DNA from 3 places in the Pantoea sp. SGAir0180 genome. Region 1 is predicted to be linked to each of the others. Evidence: riboswitches for the same ligand, from Rfam matches in the RefSeq annotation. Region 1 holds a riboswitch; each other region holds the start of a gene.
The links. Region 1 has a riboswitch for thiamine pyrophosphate ahead of thiB (thiamine ABC transporter substrate binding subunit). Riboswitches for the same ligand answer to the same signal wherever they lie in the genome.

Region 1 (4,269 bases):
TGCGGCGCGTCCCGGATCGTAGTCGTAACTTAAAGCCTGAAAAATGGCCAGTTCGATAGTGGTGGCCCGCGGCCCGCCACCCAGTGAAAGAACCGTGGCAAAACTGGCGAAGCAGAGCATGAAAATCAACGCACCGGTAGGCAGTAACTGGCGACGTAGCCACGGCCATTCAAGGAGCCGAAAGTGATGCCAGCCACGGATATTCAGCTGTGCAGCAAGCTGACGCTGTTCGGCCGGAATGCTTTCCAGCGCCTGCAGCATCAGGCGCGTGGCCAGCGGCAGGTTGAAAAAAACATGGGCCAGTAAAATGCCCTGAAGCCCGTAAGGCGAGAAGTGATAGTCCACGCCAAACCAGGCGCAAAGCCGGGCCAGCCAGCCCACCCGACCATAGACAGTGAGCAGACCAAATACCGCGACCAGCACCGGCAAGACCAGCGTCATGGCGCACAGGCGTAATAATCCCTGACGGCCAGGAAAACGGCGTCGATAGAGAGCCCGGGACAGCGGAATGGCCGGCAGCAAAGAGAGCAGGGCGGAGAGCAGCGCCTGCGTAAATGAAAAGCCAATCACATGATGCAGATAGGTATCCTGCAGAACCGCACGCCAGTCGGTCGCCGGGGCCGCCATCCACAGTGCAGCAAAAGCTGACAACGCCACGCTGCAAAGCAGCAACGTGGCGAGTGAACCCGGAATCAGCCAGAAGGGGATCAGCGACTCACGGCGCGTTGCCATTGGCTGACCCATTGTGAACGGTGGCTGGCGACGGCTTCAGGCGAAAACTGTAATGCCGTCTTCGGCACGCTGAGTGAAGCAAAGCCTGCAGGCAGGTCGGTTTTGATCACCGGGTACATCCAGTTGCCGGTTGGAATCGTATTCTGGAAAGCGGGCGTGACCATGAACTGCATAAACTGCTCTGCCAGTTTTGGTTGTTTGCTGTTAGCCAGGCGGGCTGCCACTTCCACCTGCAGATAGTTGCCTTCGGCAAACGGTGCCGCGGCATAGTTATCTTTCTTCTCTTCAATAATGTGATAAGCCGGCGACGTGGTATAGCTCAACACCAGATCGCTCTCGCCTTTCAGAAACAGACCGTAGGCTTCACTCCACCCTTTGGTCACCGTGACGGTTTTCTTTGCCAGCTTTTGCCAGGCTTCAGGCGCCTTGTCTCCGTAGACTTTTTGCATCCACAGCAGCAGGCCAAGGCCCGGCGTGCTGGTGCGGGGATCTTCATAAATCACGCGCCATTTTTCGGGGCTTTCGACCAGTTCTTTGAGGCTCTTTGGTGGGTTTTTCAGCGTGTTTTTGTTATAGACGAACGCGAAGTAGCCGTAATCGAAGGGCACAAAGGTGGTGTCCTTCCAGCCGCCGGGAACCTGCAATTTACCGGTATCAACGTCGCTTTTGGCAAACAGCCCGGTTTGTTGCGCGGCCTGCAGGAGGTTGTTATCCAGCCCTAAGACCACATCGGCCTTGCTGTTCTTGCCTTCCAGACGGACGCGATTCAGCAGCGAAACCCCGTCTTCCAGGGCCACATATTTCAGTTCGCAACCGCACTGGGCTTCAAAGGCTTTTTTAACGGCCGGACCCGGTCCCCAGTCAGCGGAAAACGAATCATAGGTGTAAACCGTCAGGACAGGTTTGGCCGCGAAGACCGGGGCAGAGAGTAACAGCAGCACGGGCAGGACGTTTTTTAACACTTTGCGCTCCTATAGCGGCAGGGTTGAGTCGCAAAGGATCTGAGCAAAGTTGCCTCTCAAATCCCTACGTCGGCATTAACCGATTCAGGTTCGACGGGTATATCTCAGCGCTCTGGCATGATGGAAAGAGGCACCCCGTTGAGAACGTCACATTCTAGTCATTTAATGCCCGCCGGGAAAGGATCACAGCGTGGGCGGTGCAAACCAGGCGGATTTAAAGTCAAACCACCCCAGCGTATTCATCCGTACTCCGCGCATACTGCGCTGGCCTTCCAGCAGCAGCCAGTGATGAAACAACGGATGAAGCCAGTTGCTTTCAACCAGCTGTTTCGCCCATTCAGCAAGGGGGAGCGTTTTCTCACGCCAGCGCGCAGCATCCTGCTGCCAGTTCACCGGCAGGCAGTGCTGCAACAACGGGACTTCGTATAACAGCGCAAACAGAGAATAGTCCAGGGGCAGGGTAAAGTTGACGCTGCCGAGCCAGATATCGCTTTCACCTGTGCCCTGATGCCAGGATTCATAACTGACCTCACGCACGTCCAGCGTCACGTCGTGTTGCGCCAGTAGTGGACGCAAGGCATCGGTGATACTGACGTGCTCAATGTGCTGGTTATAAACGGTCAGCGTCAGGTGTGTCAGGCCTGCGGGTTTTTCTACCGGTGTCAAATCACGCCGGTGGTGCCAGCGGGGCAGCAGGCCGTAAGCAGGAAACCAGTAACGCTGGTAGCCCAGATCCGCATTGTTCAGTAAGGCGATGGGGTTAAGCAGGAAGCTAAGCCAGCGTCGAATGCCCGGTTCGCCTGCCTTCGCGGAGCGCTGGTCAAACAGTAAAAAGTAGCAGCCCTCTTCAAGCCGACTCTCTTCCTGTTTCTCATCGGCCTGTTCGCCCTGCAGGCGAACACCGGCATAAACCACTTCGTCACTGATCTCGGGCAGCACCCATACCGACACGTCATCGATCAAGGCGCGATAGCCAAAGTAGTCGTCGAAGGCTTCGATCTTCAGCTGACTTTGCTGATTGCGGATGACCCGATAGGGCCCTGTCCCTATGGGCTGACGGGCAAAATCGCGCATATCGGGCCACTCGCGCGGCAGAATCATGGCGCTGACGCTGCCCAACAGCCAGGGTAGCCAGCTGTCGGGCTGATCTAAATAGATATCCAGCGTCCAGGGGGCAGGGGAGTCAAGTCGCTGAAGATGGCAAAACAGCGGATGCTGGCGCAGGCGCTCAAGGCTGGCAATCACATCGTCCATGTCGAGTTCCCGGCCATGATGGAAACGGATAGCCGGACGTAAATAAAAGCGCCAGTGTCGATCCGAATGTTGCTGCCAGTGATGAGCGATATCGGCTTCGATTTCCCCTTTTTCCTCATTTATGCGTGTCAGACCGCTAAAAATCTGACGAGCGATATGGGTTTCTGACCGACGCAGGGGCGATCCAGGCAGCAGATTGAGCAGAGGGCGATAGTAGAGGACGCGCAGAATATGTTTTCCCTGCCGGAAACTGCGGCCCAGATGCGCGCTGATCATCTGTCTGACCTGATCTTTATCGCCGACAAGCTGCACCAGTTGATCAATACGATCCTGTTCCAGCAGGTCTTCAGCGCGCTGCTGCTGCAAGGTTAGTCCGGTGTAGCAGAAGGTGAGCACGGATCGCTTGCCCCGTCCGGCCTCCGCCTGCCAGGTGAGCCAGCCGGCTTCCTGCATCCTGTTAAGCAGGTTCCGCATATGGCGACGTGAACAGTGCAGGGCGTCGGCCAGCTCACCCAGGGTGGTTTCCTGCGATTGCCCCTGACAGCTCTGCCACAGACGAATGAACTGCTGCTTCAGACGTGATGACGACATAAAAGAGGAACTCCCTCTGAAACCTGCTCTGTTTTTCCTGCCCTATTTTAGAGGCAAACTTTCTCGCATTGGAAGAGCGGGAGGCATTCAGCGATGGATGGCGCTCTGACATGGACGGCAGCGATGCCCGTCCCTTCTGAGTAGTGTGCTACGATTTTGCCAGCAGAGTTATTCTGCTGGTTTTTTTTACGTTGCAGGTTATGGTCGGGGGACACGCTTCCCGTTTCTATTGTTGTTCTGTCAGGGATAAGGCATGAAATCTTTGTTAGCATTCTCGCGCCGTTTCAATCCGGTGTTTTTCGCTTTTATGGTGACCGCCTTTATCCTCGGCGTAGCGGGCGCGCTTCAGGCACCGACGCTGAGCCTGTTTTTATCGCGAGAAGTGCAGGTGCCGCCGCTGTGGGTTGGGCTGTTTTTTACCCTCAATGCCGTTGCCGGGATTGTGGTGAGCATGATGATCGCAAAACGTTCTGACCGGGTCGGCGATCGCCGCAATATCATCTTGCTGTGCTGCATGCTGGCATTGGCAAACGCGCTCCTGTTCGCCTTTACCCGCCATTATCTGACGCTGATAACGCTGGGCGTACTGCTGTCGTCGCTGGCGAATGTCGCCATGCCGCAGCTTTTTGCCCTGGCGCGTGAATATGCCGACAGTGCTTCGCGCGAAGTGGTGATGTTCAGCTCTGTCATGCGTGCTCAGGTCTCGCTGGCCTGGGTGATTGGCCCGCCA
Region 2 (4,269 bases), on a different contig from region 1:
TAGCCCACGCCGGCACCTGCGAGCAGGGGCAACAGGGTTGACGCGAGTCCACCCGCGCCCACGACCAGAACGCGGGCTGCAGCCAGCGCCTGCTGCCCCTCATCCCCGACTTCGGGCAACATAGTCTGTCTTTGATATCGCGACATTTTCGCTCCTTAACTGAACTGCGCCAGACCAAAAACGGGCGTGGAGGCGACCGCCATATCCCGACGTTCCATCATGCCGGCCAACCGCGCCTGATGTCCTGACTGAATGGCACTGGCAAACGCTCCCGCCATGCGTACCGGATCGTGGGATTTCGCGACGGCGGTATTCAGCAACACGGCATCAAAGCCCAGCTCCATCGCCTGCGCCGCCTGGCTGGGAGCACCGATACCCGCGTCAATGATCAGCGGAACGTCTTTAAACCAGGCACGCATGGTGCGTAAACCGTCAATATTGCGTAGCCCCTGCCCCGAGCCAATGGGCGCGCCCCAGGGCATCAGCACCTGACAGCCCGCTTCCAGCAGTTTTTCGCCCACAATCAGATCTTCTGTGGTGTAAGGAAAAACATGAAAACCTTCGGCACATAAAATACGGGCGGCCTCCACCAGGGCGAAAGGATCCGGTTGCAGGGTATCCGCGTGCCCGATCACTTCCAGTTTGATCCATGGCGTGGCAAACAGTTCGCGCGCCATATGCGCCGTCGTGACGGCTTCCCTGACGGTATGGCAACCCGCTGTATTGGGTAACACGCGCTTATTCAGCGTTTTCAGTAAATCGCGAAAGGCCCCACCCTGATTCCCTTCCCGACGCAGACTGACCGTGATGATATCCGCACCGGAGGCCACAACAGCCTGCTGAAGAATATCCGGTGAGGGATAACCGGCCGTACCCAGTAAAAAACGGGAGTCGCCCTTGTAGTCGTAAAACATGATCAACCTCCCTGCATTGGCGACAGCACTTCCAGACGGCAGTTGGCCTCAAGCAACTGCGAGGCATAGCGCTCTCTGGGAACAAAGGTTCCATCGAGGGCACTGGCCACACAGCCAGCGTCAATACCCTGCTCTTCTAACAACTCCGCAAGCGTCCCGGCTTTCGTCTCGATAGCACGACCATTTAGTTCGATTCGCATAGTAGTCTCTCTGTTGCAAGTTGATGCATGAGCTTTTCGGCCATAACCGGTGCCAGCAAAAAGCCATGGCGATACATACCGTTAATGGAAAAGACACCGTTTTCATAACGCACGTCGGGGAGGTTGTCGTGATAAGCAGGACGTAACCCCGTCCCGCTTTCGATAATGCGCGCTTCGGCAAGCGCAGGATGAATGCTGTAAGCAGCGCTCAGCAGCTCCATCATGGCGCGCGCGCTGATGGGGCTGGTATCCTGACTCTCAACCATGGTGGCCCCGAGCATAAAGTGCCCCTGCGCCCGGGGAACCAGATAGCAAGGAAAACGGGGATGCAGCAGGCGTAAAGGTCGGGAAAACGTGATCTCATCCGTTTGCAGTATTAGCATTTCGCCCCGCACCGCACGCAAGGCTGGCTGTGCCTCACGCGCATGAATACCGCGGCAATCAATAATGCGTCCGCTGGGCTTGCCAGCGTGAATACTGACGCCCGCGCTGACCAGACGTGCACGTAACTGTTGCATTGCCTGACGCGGATCGAGATGCGCTTCAGCCGGGAAAAATAATCCCCGGGCGAAGCGGTTTTCCAGCGCGGGTTCGATGTCACCTGGCGCAACCCACTGATGCGCTAGGGTCATGCTGGCAAACCGGGTAAGTTCGGCGCTGTCACGCGGTGGCGTGAGTACGAGTGTGCCCTGCTGTTCAACGCCACTTACGCGGGCTGCCCACCACGCTGCAGCGTGCTGTCCCCATTCAACGACCTGCTGAGGCGCACTTTCTGCCTCACACCAGGGTGCCAGCATGCCGCCAGCCCAGTGGGACGCCGCCTGACAATTCGGTCGTGTAATGACTTCAACCTTCTCGCCGTGTTCGGCCAGTAACGTCGCGATACAGAGTCCGGATACACCGCTGCCCAGCACTGACCAGCGGCTCATTGTCCGCCATCCTGATGGGGTAAAAACGGAATAAGGATAGTCACATTGGCCTCTCTGTTAGCTCTCAGAGACCCGCGATACAAGAAGGGAAAAAGCACAAGCCTGACAGAAACAGGCTCTGCGGCAAGCATCTACGCGATGCGCAGATGCCCGTCTTCCTACGCCAGTATCAACTGGGTCAGGTTCTAAGGGTCGCTAAGCCGCGCATGGCGCTATTAGCCTCTCAGTCTCTCTGGCGAGACTCCCCTGACGGGTTCTAGTTGTATTTTAAGCGACGCTGTTCGTCAAGGCTGACACGCAATTTATCGCCGGGTCCGGCAAGATAAATAGCGCATTCAGGGTACACCCATATAGCGCAACAACGCCGTCATGCAGGCCGCGCCCAGAATAATGAAAATCAGCGGAGCTCTACGCCAGGCAAGGAACAGGGCAAACCCGACGCCCAGCACTCTGGCCATCCCTGCAAAATGCTGGCCTTCAAACAGCGTGGTGGTTGCCGCAACCGCAAGCAGCAGTATAGTGGCAGCATCGGATAACATGTTTTGGGTTCGTTCACTGACGGGCAGACGATTGCCGAGTTTAACACCCGCGAAACGGATGGCGTAGGTGCCAGCAGCCAGCAACGCAATACCTGCAATAATCATGGCGTGATTCATTTGCGCGATCTCCATGTAAAGAGGCCCAGCAAGGAAAACAATACGGGCATACCGGCAGGTACGAAAGGCGTGACCACCAGCGACAAAAACGCACCAGTCATAGCAGGAATGCGGGTGCGCGCTTTGCGTAAGGCAGGAAAGATCAGCGCAATCAGGATCGCGGGAAAGACCGCATCCAGGCCGATAGCAGACACATTCGGAATAAACTGCCCTATCGCCGCGCCAGCCATTACGGTCACAGGCCAGATCACGCCAATACTGATGCCGCATATCCAGAATGCCTGGCGACGTTGCGCCAGCGTAGGCTGGGAAATGCCAAACACGACACTTTCGTCATTCATGATGTGGCATCCTAGCAGACCCCGTCTGCCCTGACCGACCAAATCCTTGACAGTGATACCAAAAGGAAGATGACGCGCATTGACCAACAGCCCCGCCGCTGCCGCCGTGAGAGGACTGCCACCGCCCGCCACGATACCGATAAACAGGAATTCAGACGCCCCCGCCAGCACCAACGTCGATAACGCCAGCGGCACCCAAAACGGAAAACCCTCTGCAAGAGCGAGCGAACCATATGACAGGCCAACAATGCCATCGGCAAGACAGACAAGGAAAATGGCTTTTATCACGCCCTTGTCCAGCGTCTCTTTTTTATCCAGCATCACGATTAGATCCCATAACGAACGATATACCCATTATAATGAACGGACCGCAGCAGCATTACAAGATGAACGATATGTTCGCCATAACGAACAGGATGCAGGATGAGTACACCCATTGATATTATCGCCAGCAGTTTAGTCAGAGAGCGCCAGCGGGCAGGACTGACACTTGCAGAAGTCGCGCGTCGGGCCGGCATAGCAAAATCGACCCTCTCTCAACTTGAGGCGGGGAACGGTAATCCTGGCATTGAGACGTTGTGGTCACTTTGCGTTGCCCTGAATATTCCGTTTGCCCGCCTGATGGAGCCGGAAGCGAACCGCCTGCAGGTTATTCGTCGCGGTGAAGGCCCTGCCGTTGCCGCCGAGCAGGCGGATTATAAAGCCGTCCTGCTGGCAACCTGTCCGCCCGGCGCGCGCCGGGATATCTATCTGCTAAACATCCAGCCCGGCAGCGAGCGCCGCTCGCAACCGCATTCGCCGAACACCATTGAGCATCTCATCTTGACTCAGGGACGCGCGCTGGTCGGGCCCACAGACTCGCCCGTCGAACTGGCACCGGGCGACTACATCAGCTATCCCGGCGACACTGAACATATTTTTCGTGCGCTGGAGCCGGATACGCTGGCCGTGCTGGTCATGGAGCACATCTGAGGGTGCTCTGCCTCAGTCATCAGGCAGGCTAATCGCATCAAGGGAAATGACCCGATGTGCACTCCTCTCAAGTAGCGTGAGATCATGACTGACCAGCAGAATGGCGCAGCGTTGCTGCATGGCCAGATCAGTCAGTAAGGCCAGCGTCTGTTGCTGAACCACAGGATCGAGACGCGACGTGGGTTCATCGGCAAACAGGAACACGGGATTCAGCAACATCGCCCGAAGCAGCGAAAACCGCTGAAGCTCACCGCCTG
Region 3 (4,269 bases), 490 kb from region 1:
CCAGGTGTCAAACACCATGACTGACTGCGCCCCGGCGCGGATCTGAGCGTTGAGATAGAGAATAACGCTGTCGGCCAGCTTATCCAGCATGGCATGCAATGTGGCAGGTTCGGCGTACATCATTTTCTTAATTTTGGTGAAGGCCTTGCTACTGCCGCCTTCTACCATATAGGTTGCCAGCGTCCACGGACTGCCTGAAAAACCAATTAAGGGCACCTCACCATTAAGGTTCTTACGGATGGTCCGTACGGCATTCATCACGTAACCCAGTTCCTGTTCAGGATCGGGAACAGGCAGGCGATCGACATCGGCACGGCAGGTTACGGGGTTTGAAAAGCATGGACCTTCCCCTGTTTCGAAGTACAGCCCTAATCCCATCGCATCAGGAATGGTGAGGATATCACTGAAGAGGATGGCCGCATCGAGCTTGTAGCGACGCAATGGTTGCAGGGTGACTTCGCAGGCCAGCTCGGCATTCTTACACAGCGACATAAAGTCGCCCGCCTGGGCACGCGTGGCTTTATATTCCGGCAAATATCGTCCGGCCTGGCGCATCATCCATACGGGGGTAACATCGACAGGCTGGCGTAACAGGGCGCGCAAATAACGGTCGTTCTTCAGTTCACTCATGTCAGGACTCTCTCGGTATCAAGCGAGTAGTGTAGCACTCTCACGCCTCAGCGCGGCAGAGGGCAACGGTATCTTCAATTAATCGACGGGCAACGGTGCCAGGTGGAGGCAGTAAAGGCAGCGCATCAAAACGGAACCATCCGGCATCCAACAGCTCTTTACCGTCGTGCTGTAAGTCGCCGCCGTCATACTCCGCCATAAAGGCCATCATTAAGGACTGCGGGAAAGGCCAGGGCTGGGAAGTGACATAACGGACATTCTTCACGCGCACGTTGCTCTCTTCCATCACTTCGCGTGCAACCGCCTGTTCAATGGTCTCACCGACTTCAACGAACCCGGCCAGCACAGTGTAAATGTTATTACGATGACGCGCATGGTTGGCCAGCAGGATCTCATCTCCACGGCGGATAGCAACGATAATACAGGGCGCAATTTGTGGGTAATAACGTTCACGGCAATGGCTACACAGGCAGGCAAATTCGCGTTTACTGGCGTGCATCTCATGACCACAATAGCCGCACCAGCGATGGGATCGGTAAAACTCCGCTAACTGCACCCCGCGCCCGGCCAGCTGAAACAGGCCCGGATCTTCATTGAGTAACTGGCGCAACGACAACATATCTGACGAACGCGTTTCACAAATCAGCCAGACCTTCTCTCCCTGCCATTCGCCAATCACGCGCCCCTGGTGCCCGGTAAGGCCAAACTGCTGTGCGTTTCCGTGAGGTAAATCGCCTTGCGGTAACCAAATTTTCTGTTCACTACTGACAATCCACCATCCAGCGTCTACGCTTGAAATTTCGCATTGCATTTATTTCGTCATCCTTAGCGTCAACCCGCACGCTGAAGTCCCGATGTTAAGTGTGTAGATGAACAACTATACCCAAATAATTCTGGTTGCAAGACGACAGCACGCTTATTTATCCCGACAGGTTCGCGGAGAACAAGCGCAATTGGCGCATCGCTAATCTGAAATATGAAGGTGCATAACGCATACGGAGTTAACTATGCTTAACCAGTTAGACGTTCTGACCCAACGCGTAGGTGGCAGTAATGAACTGGTAGATTCATGGCTGGCAGCTCGCCGCCAGCTGTTGGTTTCTTATTACCATTTGGTCGGCATCAAGCCAAAAAAAGAAGCGCTGACTCGCCTGGACGAGCAGGCACTGGATAACTTTTGCCACACGCTGGTCGATTATCTTTCATCCGGTCACTTTAGCCTTTACCAGCGTTTGATTGCAGAGATGGACGGCACCAGTCCGCTGCTGGCTGCCGCGCAGATTTACCCGTCGCTGGAAGCCAATACCGAGCAGTTGATGCAGCTGTATGACGGCCACCTGCAACAGGCCATCGACGACGACAACTATGTGACGTTTCAGCACGCCTTGTCAGAAGTCGGCGAAGCTCTTGAAGCGCGTTTTACCCTTGAAGACAAGCTTATCCAAATGGCATGGGACAATCACCTGACTCCGCCCGTGGCGAACGACAGTGAAATTGCCCGCCCTGCTTAACAGTGCCGCAAATGTAAATAACTTGTGATTCATAAAAAGCCCCCTTATGCTGAGTGGGCTTTAAAACATATGTTTTATGTTAGTCAGGGTTTGACGGTTGCACGTCCTTGCGGGACCTGATTAACCGTTAAACCAAATCTTGTCGGAGTGCCCATTGGGCTGAGACCGTTAATTCGGGATCCGCGGAACCTGATCAGGTTAGAACCTGCGAAGGGAACAAGAGTAAATTTTTACGGTACGCCGCACTCAGGGTGCCCGCTGTGCCGTTACTCCTTCCGAACTCCGGACAAGCAACCTTCCCACTTACTGGAATATTGCTATGTCTACTACGAAAACGACCCGTCGCGAACAGCGTGCTCAGGCACAGGAATTCATTGATTCCCTGCAGGGTGGCAGTGCCTTTCCCAACTCAAAACGTATCTGGCTGACCGGCAGCCGTGACGACATTCGTGTCCCCATGCGCGAAATCCAGCTCAACCCTACATTGACCGGCGGCAGTAAAGATGAGCCCGTTTACCAGGAAAATGAGCCTGTGCCGGTTTATGACACCGCCGGTGCCTATGGCGATCCGGCAGCAAAAATCGACGTGCATCGCGGACTGGATAAACTGCGTGCTCGCTGGATTGAAGAGCGCGACGACAGCGAAAAACTGACGCAGATTAGCTCGGCGTATACGCAGCAGCGACTGGCTGATGACGGACTGGATCACCTGCGCTTTGAACATCTGCCAACGCCGCGCCGTGCTAAAGCCGGCCGCTGTGTAACCCAGTTGCATTACGCGCGTCGGGGAATCATCACACCAGAGATGGAGTTCATCGCCATCAGGGAGAACATGGGCCGTGAGCGCATTCGTGGTGAGGTACTGCTGCAACAGCATCCGGGCCACAGCTTTGGTGCCCATCTGCCCGAAAACATTACCCCCGAGTTTGTACGCCAGGAAGTGGCCGCTGGCCGCGCCATTATTCCGGCCAATATCAACCATCCCGAATCCGAACCGATGATCATTGGACGCAACTTTCTCGTGAAGGTGAATGCCAACATTGGTAACTCAGCGGTGACCTCGTCTATTGAAGAAGAAGTAGAAAAGCTGGTCTGGTCCACACGCTGGGGCGCGGACACGGTCATGGATCTGTCGACCGGACGCTATATTCATGAAACCCGTGAATGGATTCTGCGTAACAGTCCTGTTCCCATCGGCACTGTTCCGATTTATCAGGCACTGGAGAAGGTCAACGGTGTGGCTGAAAATCTGAACTGGGACATTTTCCGCGATACGTTACTGGAGCAGGCCGAACAGGGCGTGGATTATTTTACTATCCATGCGGGTGTGCTGCTGCGCTACGTTCCCATGACTGCAAAACGCCTGACCGGTATTGTGTCCCGTGGTGGCTCCATTATGGCGAAGTGGTGCCTGTCTCATCACAAAGAGAGCTTTCTCTATGAACACTTCCGCGACATCTGTGAAATTTGCGCAGCCTACGATATCGCTTTGTCCCTGGGCGACGGATTACGCCCCGGATCGATTCAGGACGCCAACGATGAAGCACAGTTCGCTGAGCTGCACACGCTGGGTGAACTGACAAAAATAGCCTGGGAATACGACGTACAGGTGATGATCGAAGGTCCCGGCCATATCCCGATGCAGATGATCCGTCGCAACATGACAGAGCAGCTGGAACATTGCCATGAAGCGCCGTTTTATACTCTGGGCCCACTGACGACCGACATTGCGCCGGGCTACGATCATTTTACCTCTGGCATTGGTGCCGCCATGATTGGCTGGTTTGGCTGCGCGATGTTGTGTTACGTCACGCCGAAGGAGCATCTTGGCCTGCCAAACAAAGAGGATGTGAAACAGGGGTTAATCACCTACAAGATCGCCGCGCATGCTGCCGATCTGGCCAAAGGCCATCCGGGGGCGCAGATCCGCGACAACGCCATGTCGAAAGCGCGCTTCGAATTTCGCTGGGAAGATCAGTTCAATCTGGCGCTGGATCCTCATACAGCCCGGGCCTATCACGATGAAACGTTGCCACAGGAATCGGGTAAAGTTGCCCACTTCTGTTCAATGTGCGGCCCTAAGTTTTGCTCAATGAAGATCACGCAGGAAGTGCGTGACTATGCTGCC

Region 2: linked by a shared signal. The riboswitch ahead of C1N58_RS21865 (FAD-dependent oxidoreductase) and the one ahead of thiB (thiamine ABC transporter substrate binding subunit) in region 1 are both predicted to bind thiamine pyrophosphate.
Region 3: linked by a shared signal. The riboswitch ahead of thiC (phosphomethylpyrimidine synthase ThiC) and the one ahead of thiB (thiamine ABC transporter substrate binding subunit) in region 1 are both predicted to bind thiamine pyrophosphate.

The regions. Positions count from the first base shown of each region.
Region 1 is NZ_CP028071.1:3,054,129-3,058,397, reverse strand. Features, by position in the region: gene thiP (thiamine/thiamine pyrophosphate ABC transporter permease ThiP) at 1-732, opposite strand, end outside; gene thiB (thiamine ABC transporter substrate binding subunit) at 708-1,694, opposite strand; TPP riboswitch at 1,738-1,842, opposite strand; gene sgrR (HTH-type transcriptional regulator SgrR) at 1,878-3,539, opposite strand; gene C1N58_RS14455 (MFS transporter) at 3,793-4,269, shown strand, end outside.
Region 2 is NZ_CP028072.1:264,877-269,145, reverse strand. Features, by position in the region: gene C1N58_RS21880 (HesA/MoeB/ThiF family protein) at 1-146, opposite strand, end outside; gene C1N58_RS21875 (thiazole synthase) at 156-914, opposite strand; gene thiS (sulfur carrier protein ThiS) at 917-1,114, opposite strand; gene C1N58_RS21865 (FAD-dependent oxidoreductase) at 1,099-2,043, opposite strand; TPP riboswitch at 2,182-2,301, opposite strand; gene C1N58_RS21860 (AzlD domain-containing protein) at 2,379-2,699, opposite strand; gene C1N58_RS21855 (AzlC family ABC transporter permease) at 2,696-3,361, opposite strand; gene C1N58_RS21850 (helix-turn-helix domain-containing protein) at 3,464-4,012, shown strand; gene C1N58_RS21845 (ABC transporter ATP-binding protein) at 4,025-4,269, opposite strand, start outside.
Region 3 is NZ_CP028071.1:3,547,935-3,552,203, forward strand. Features, by position in the region: gene hemE (uroporphyrinogen decarboxylase) at 1-630, opposite strand, end outside; gene nudC (NAD(+) diphosphatase) at 671-1,441, opposite strand; gene C1N58_RS16660 (Rsd/AlgQ family anti-sigma factor) at 1,638-2,141, shown strand; TPP riboswitch at 2,275-2,374, shown strand; gene thiC (phosphomethylpyrimidine synthase ThiC) at 2,461-4,269, shown strand, end outside.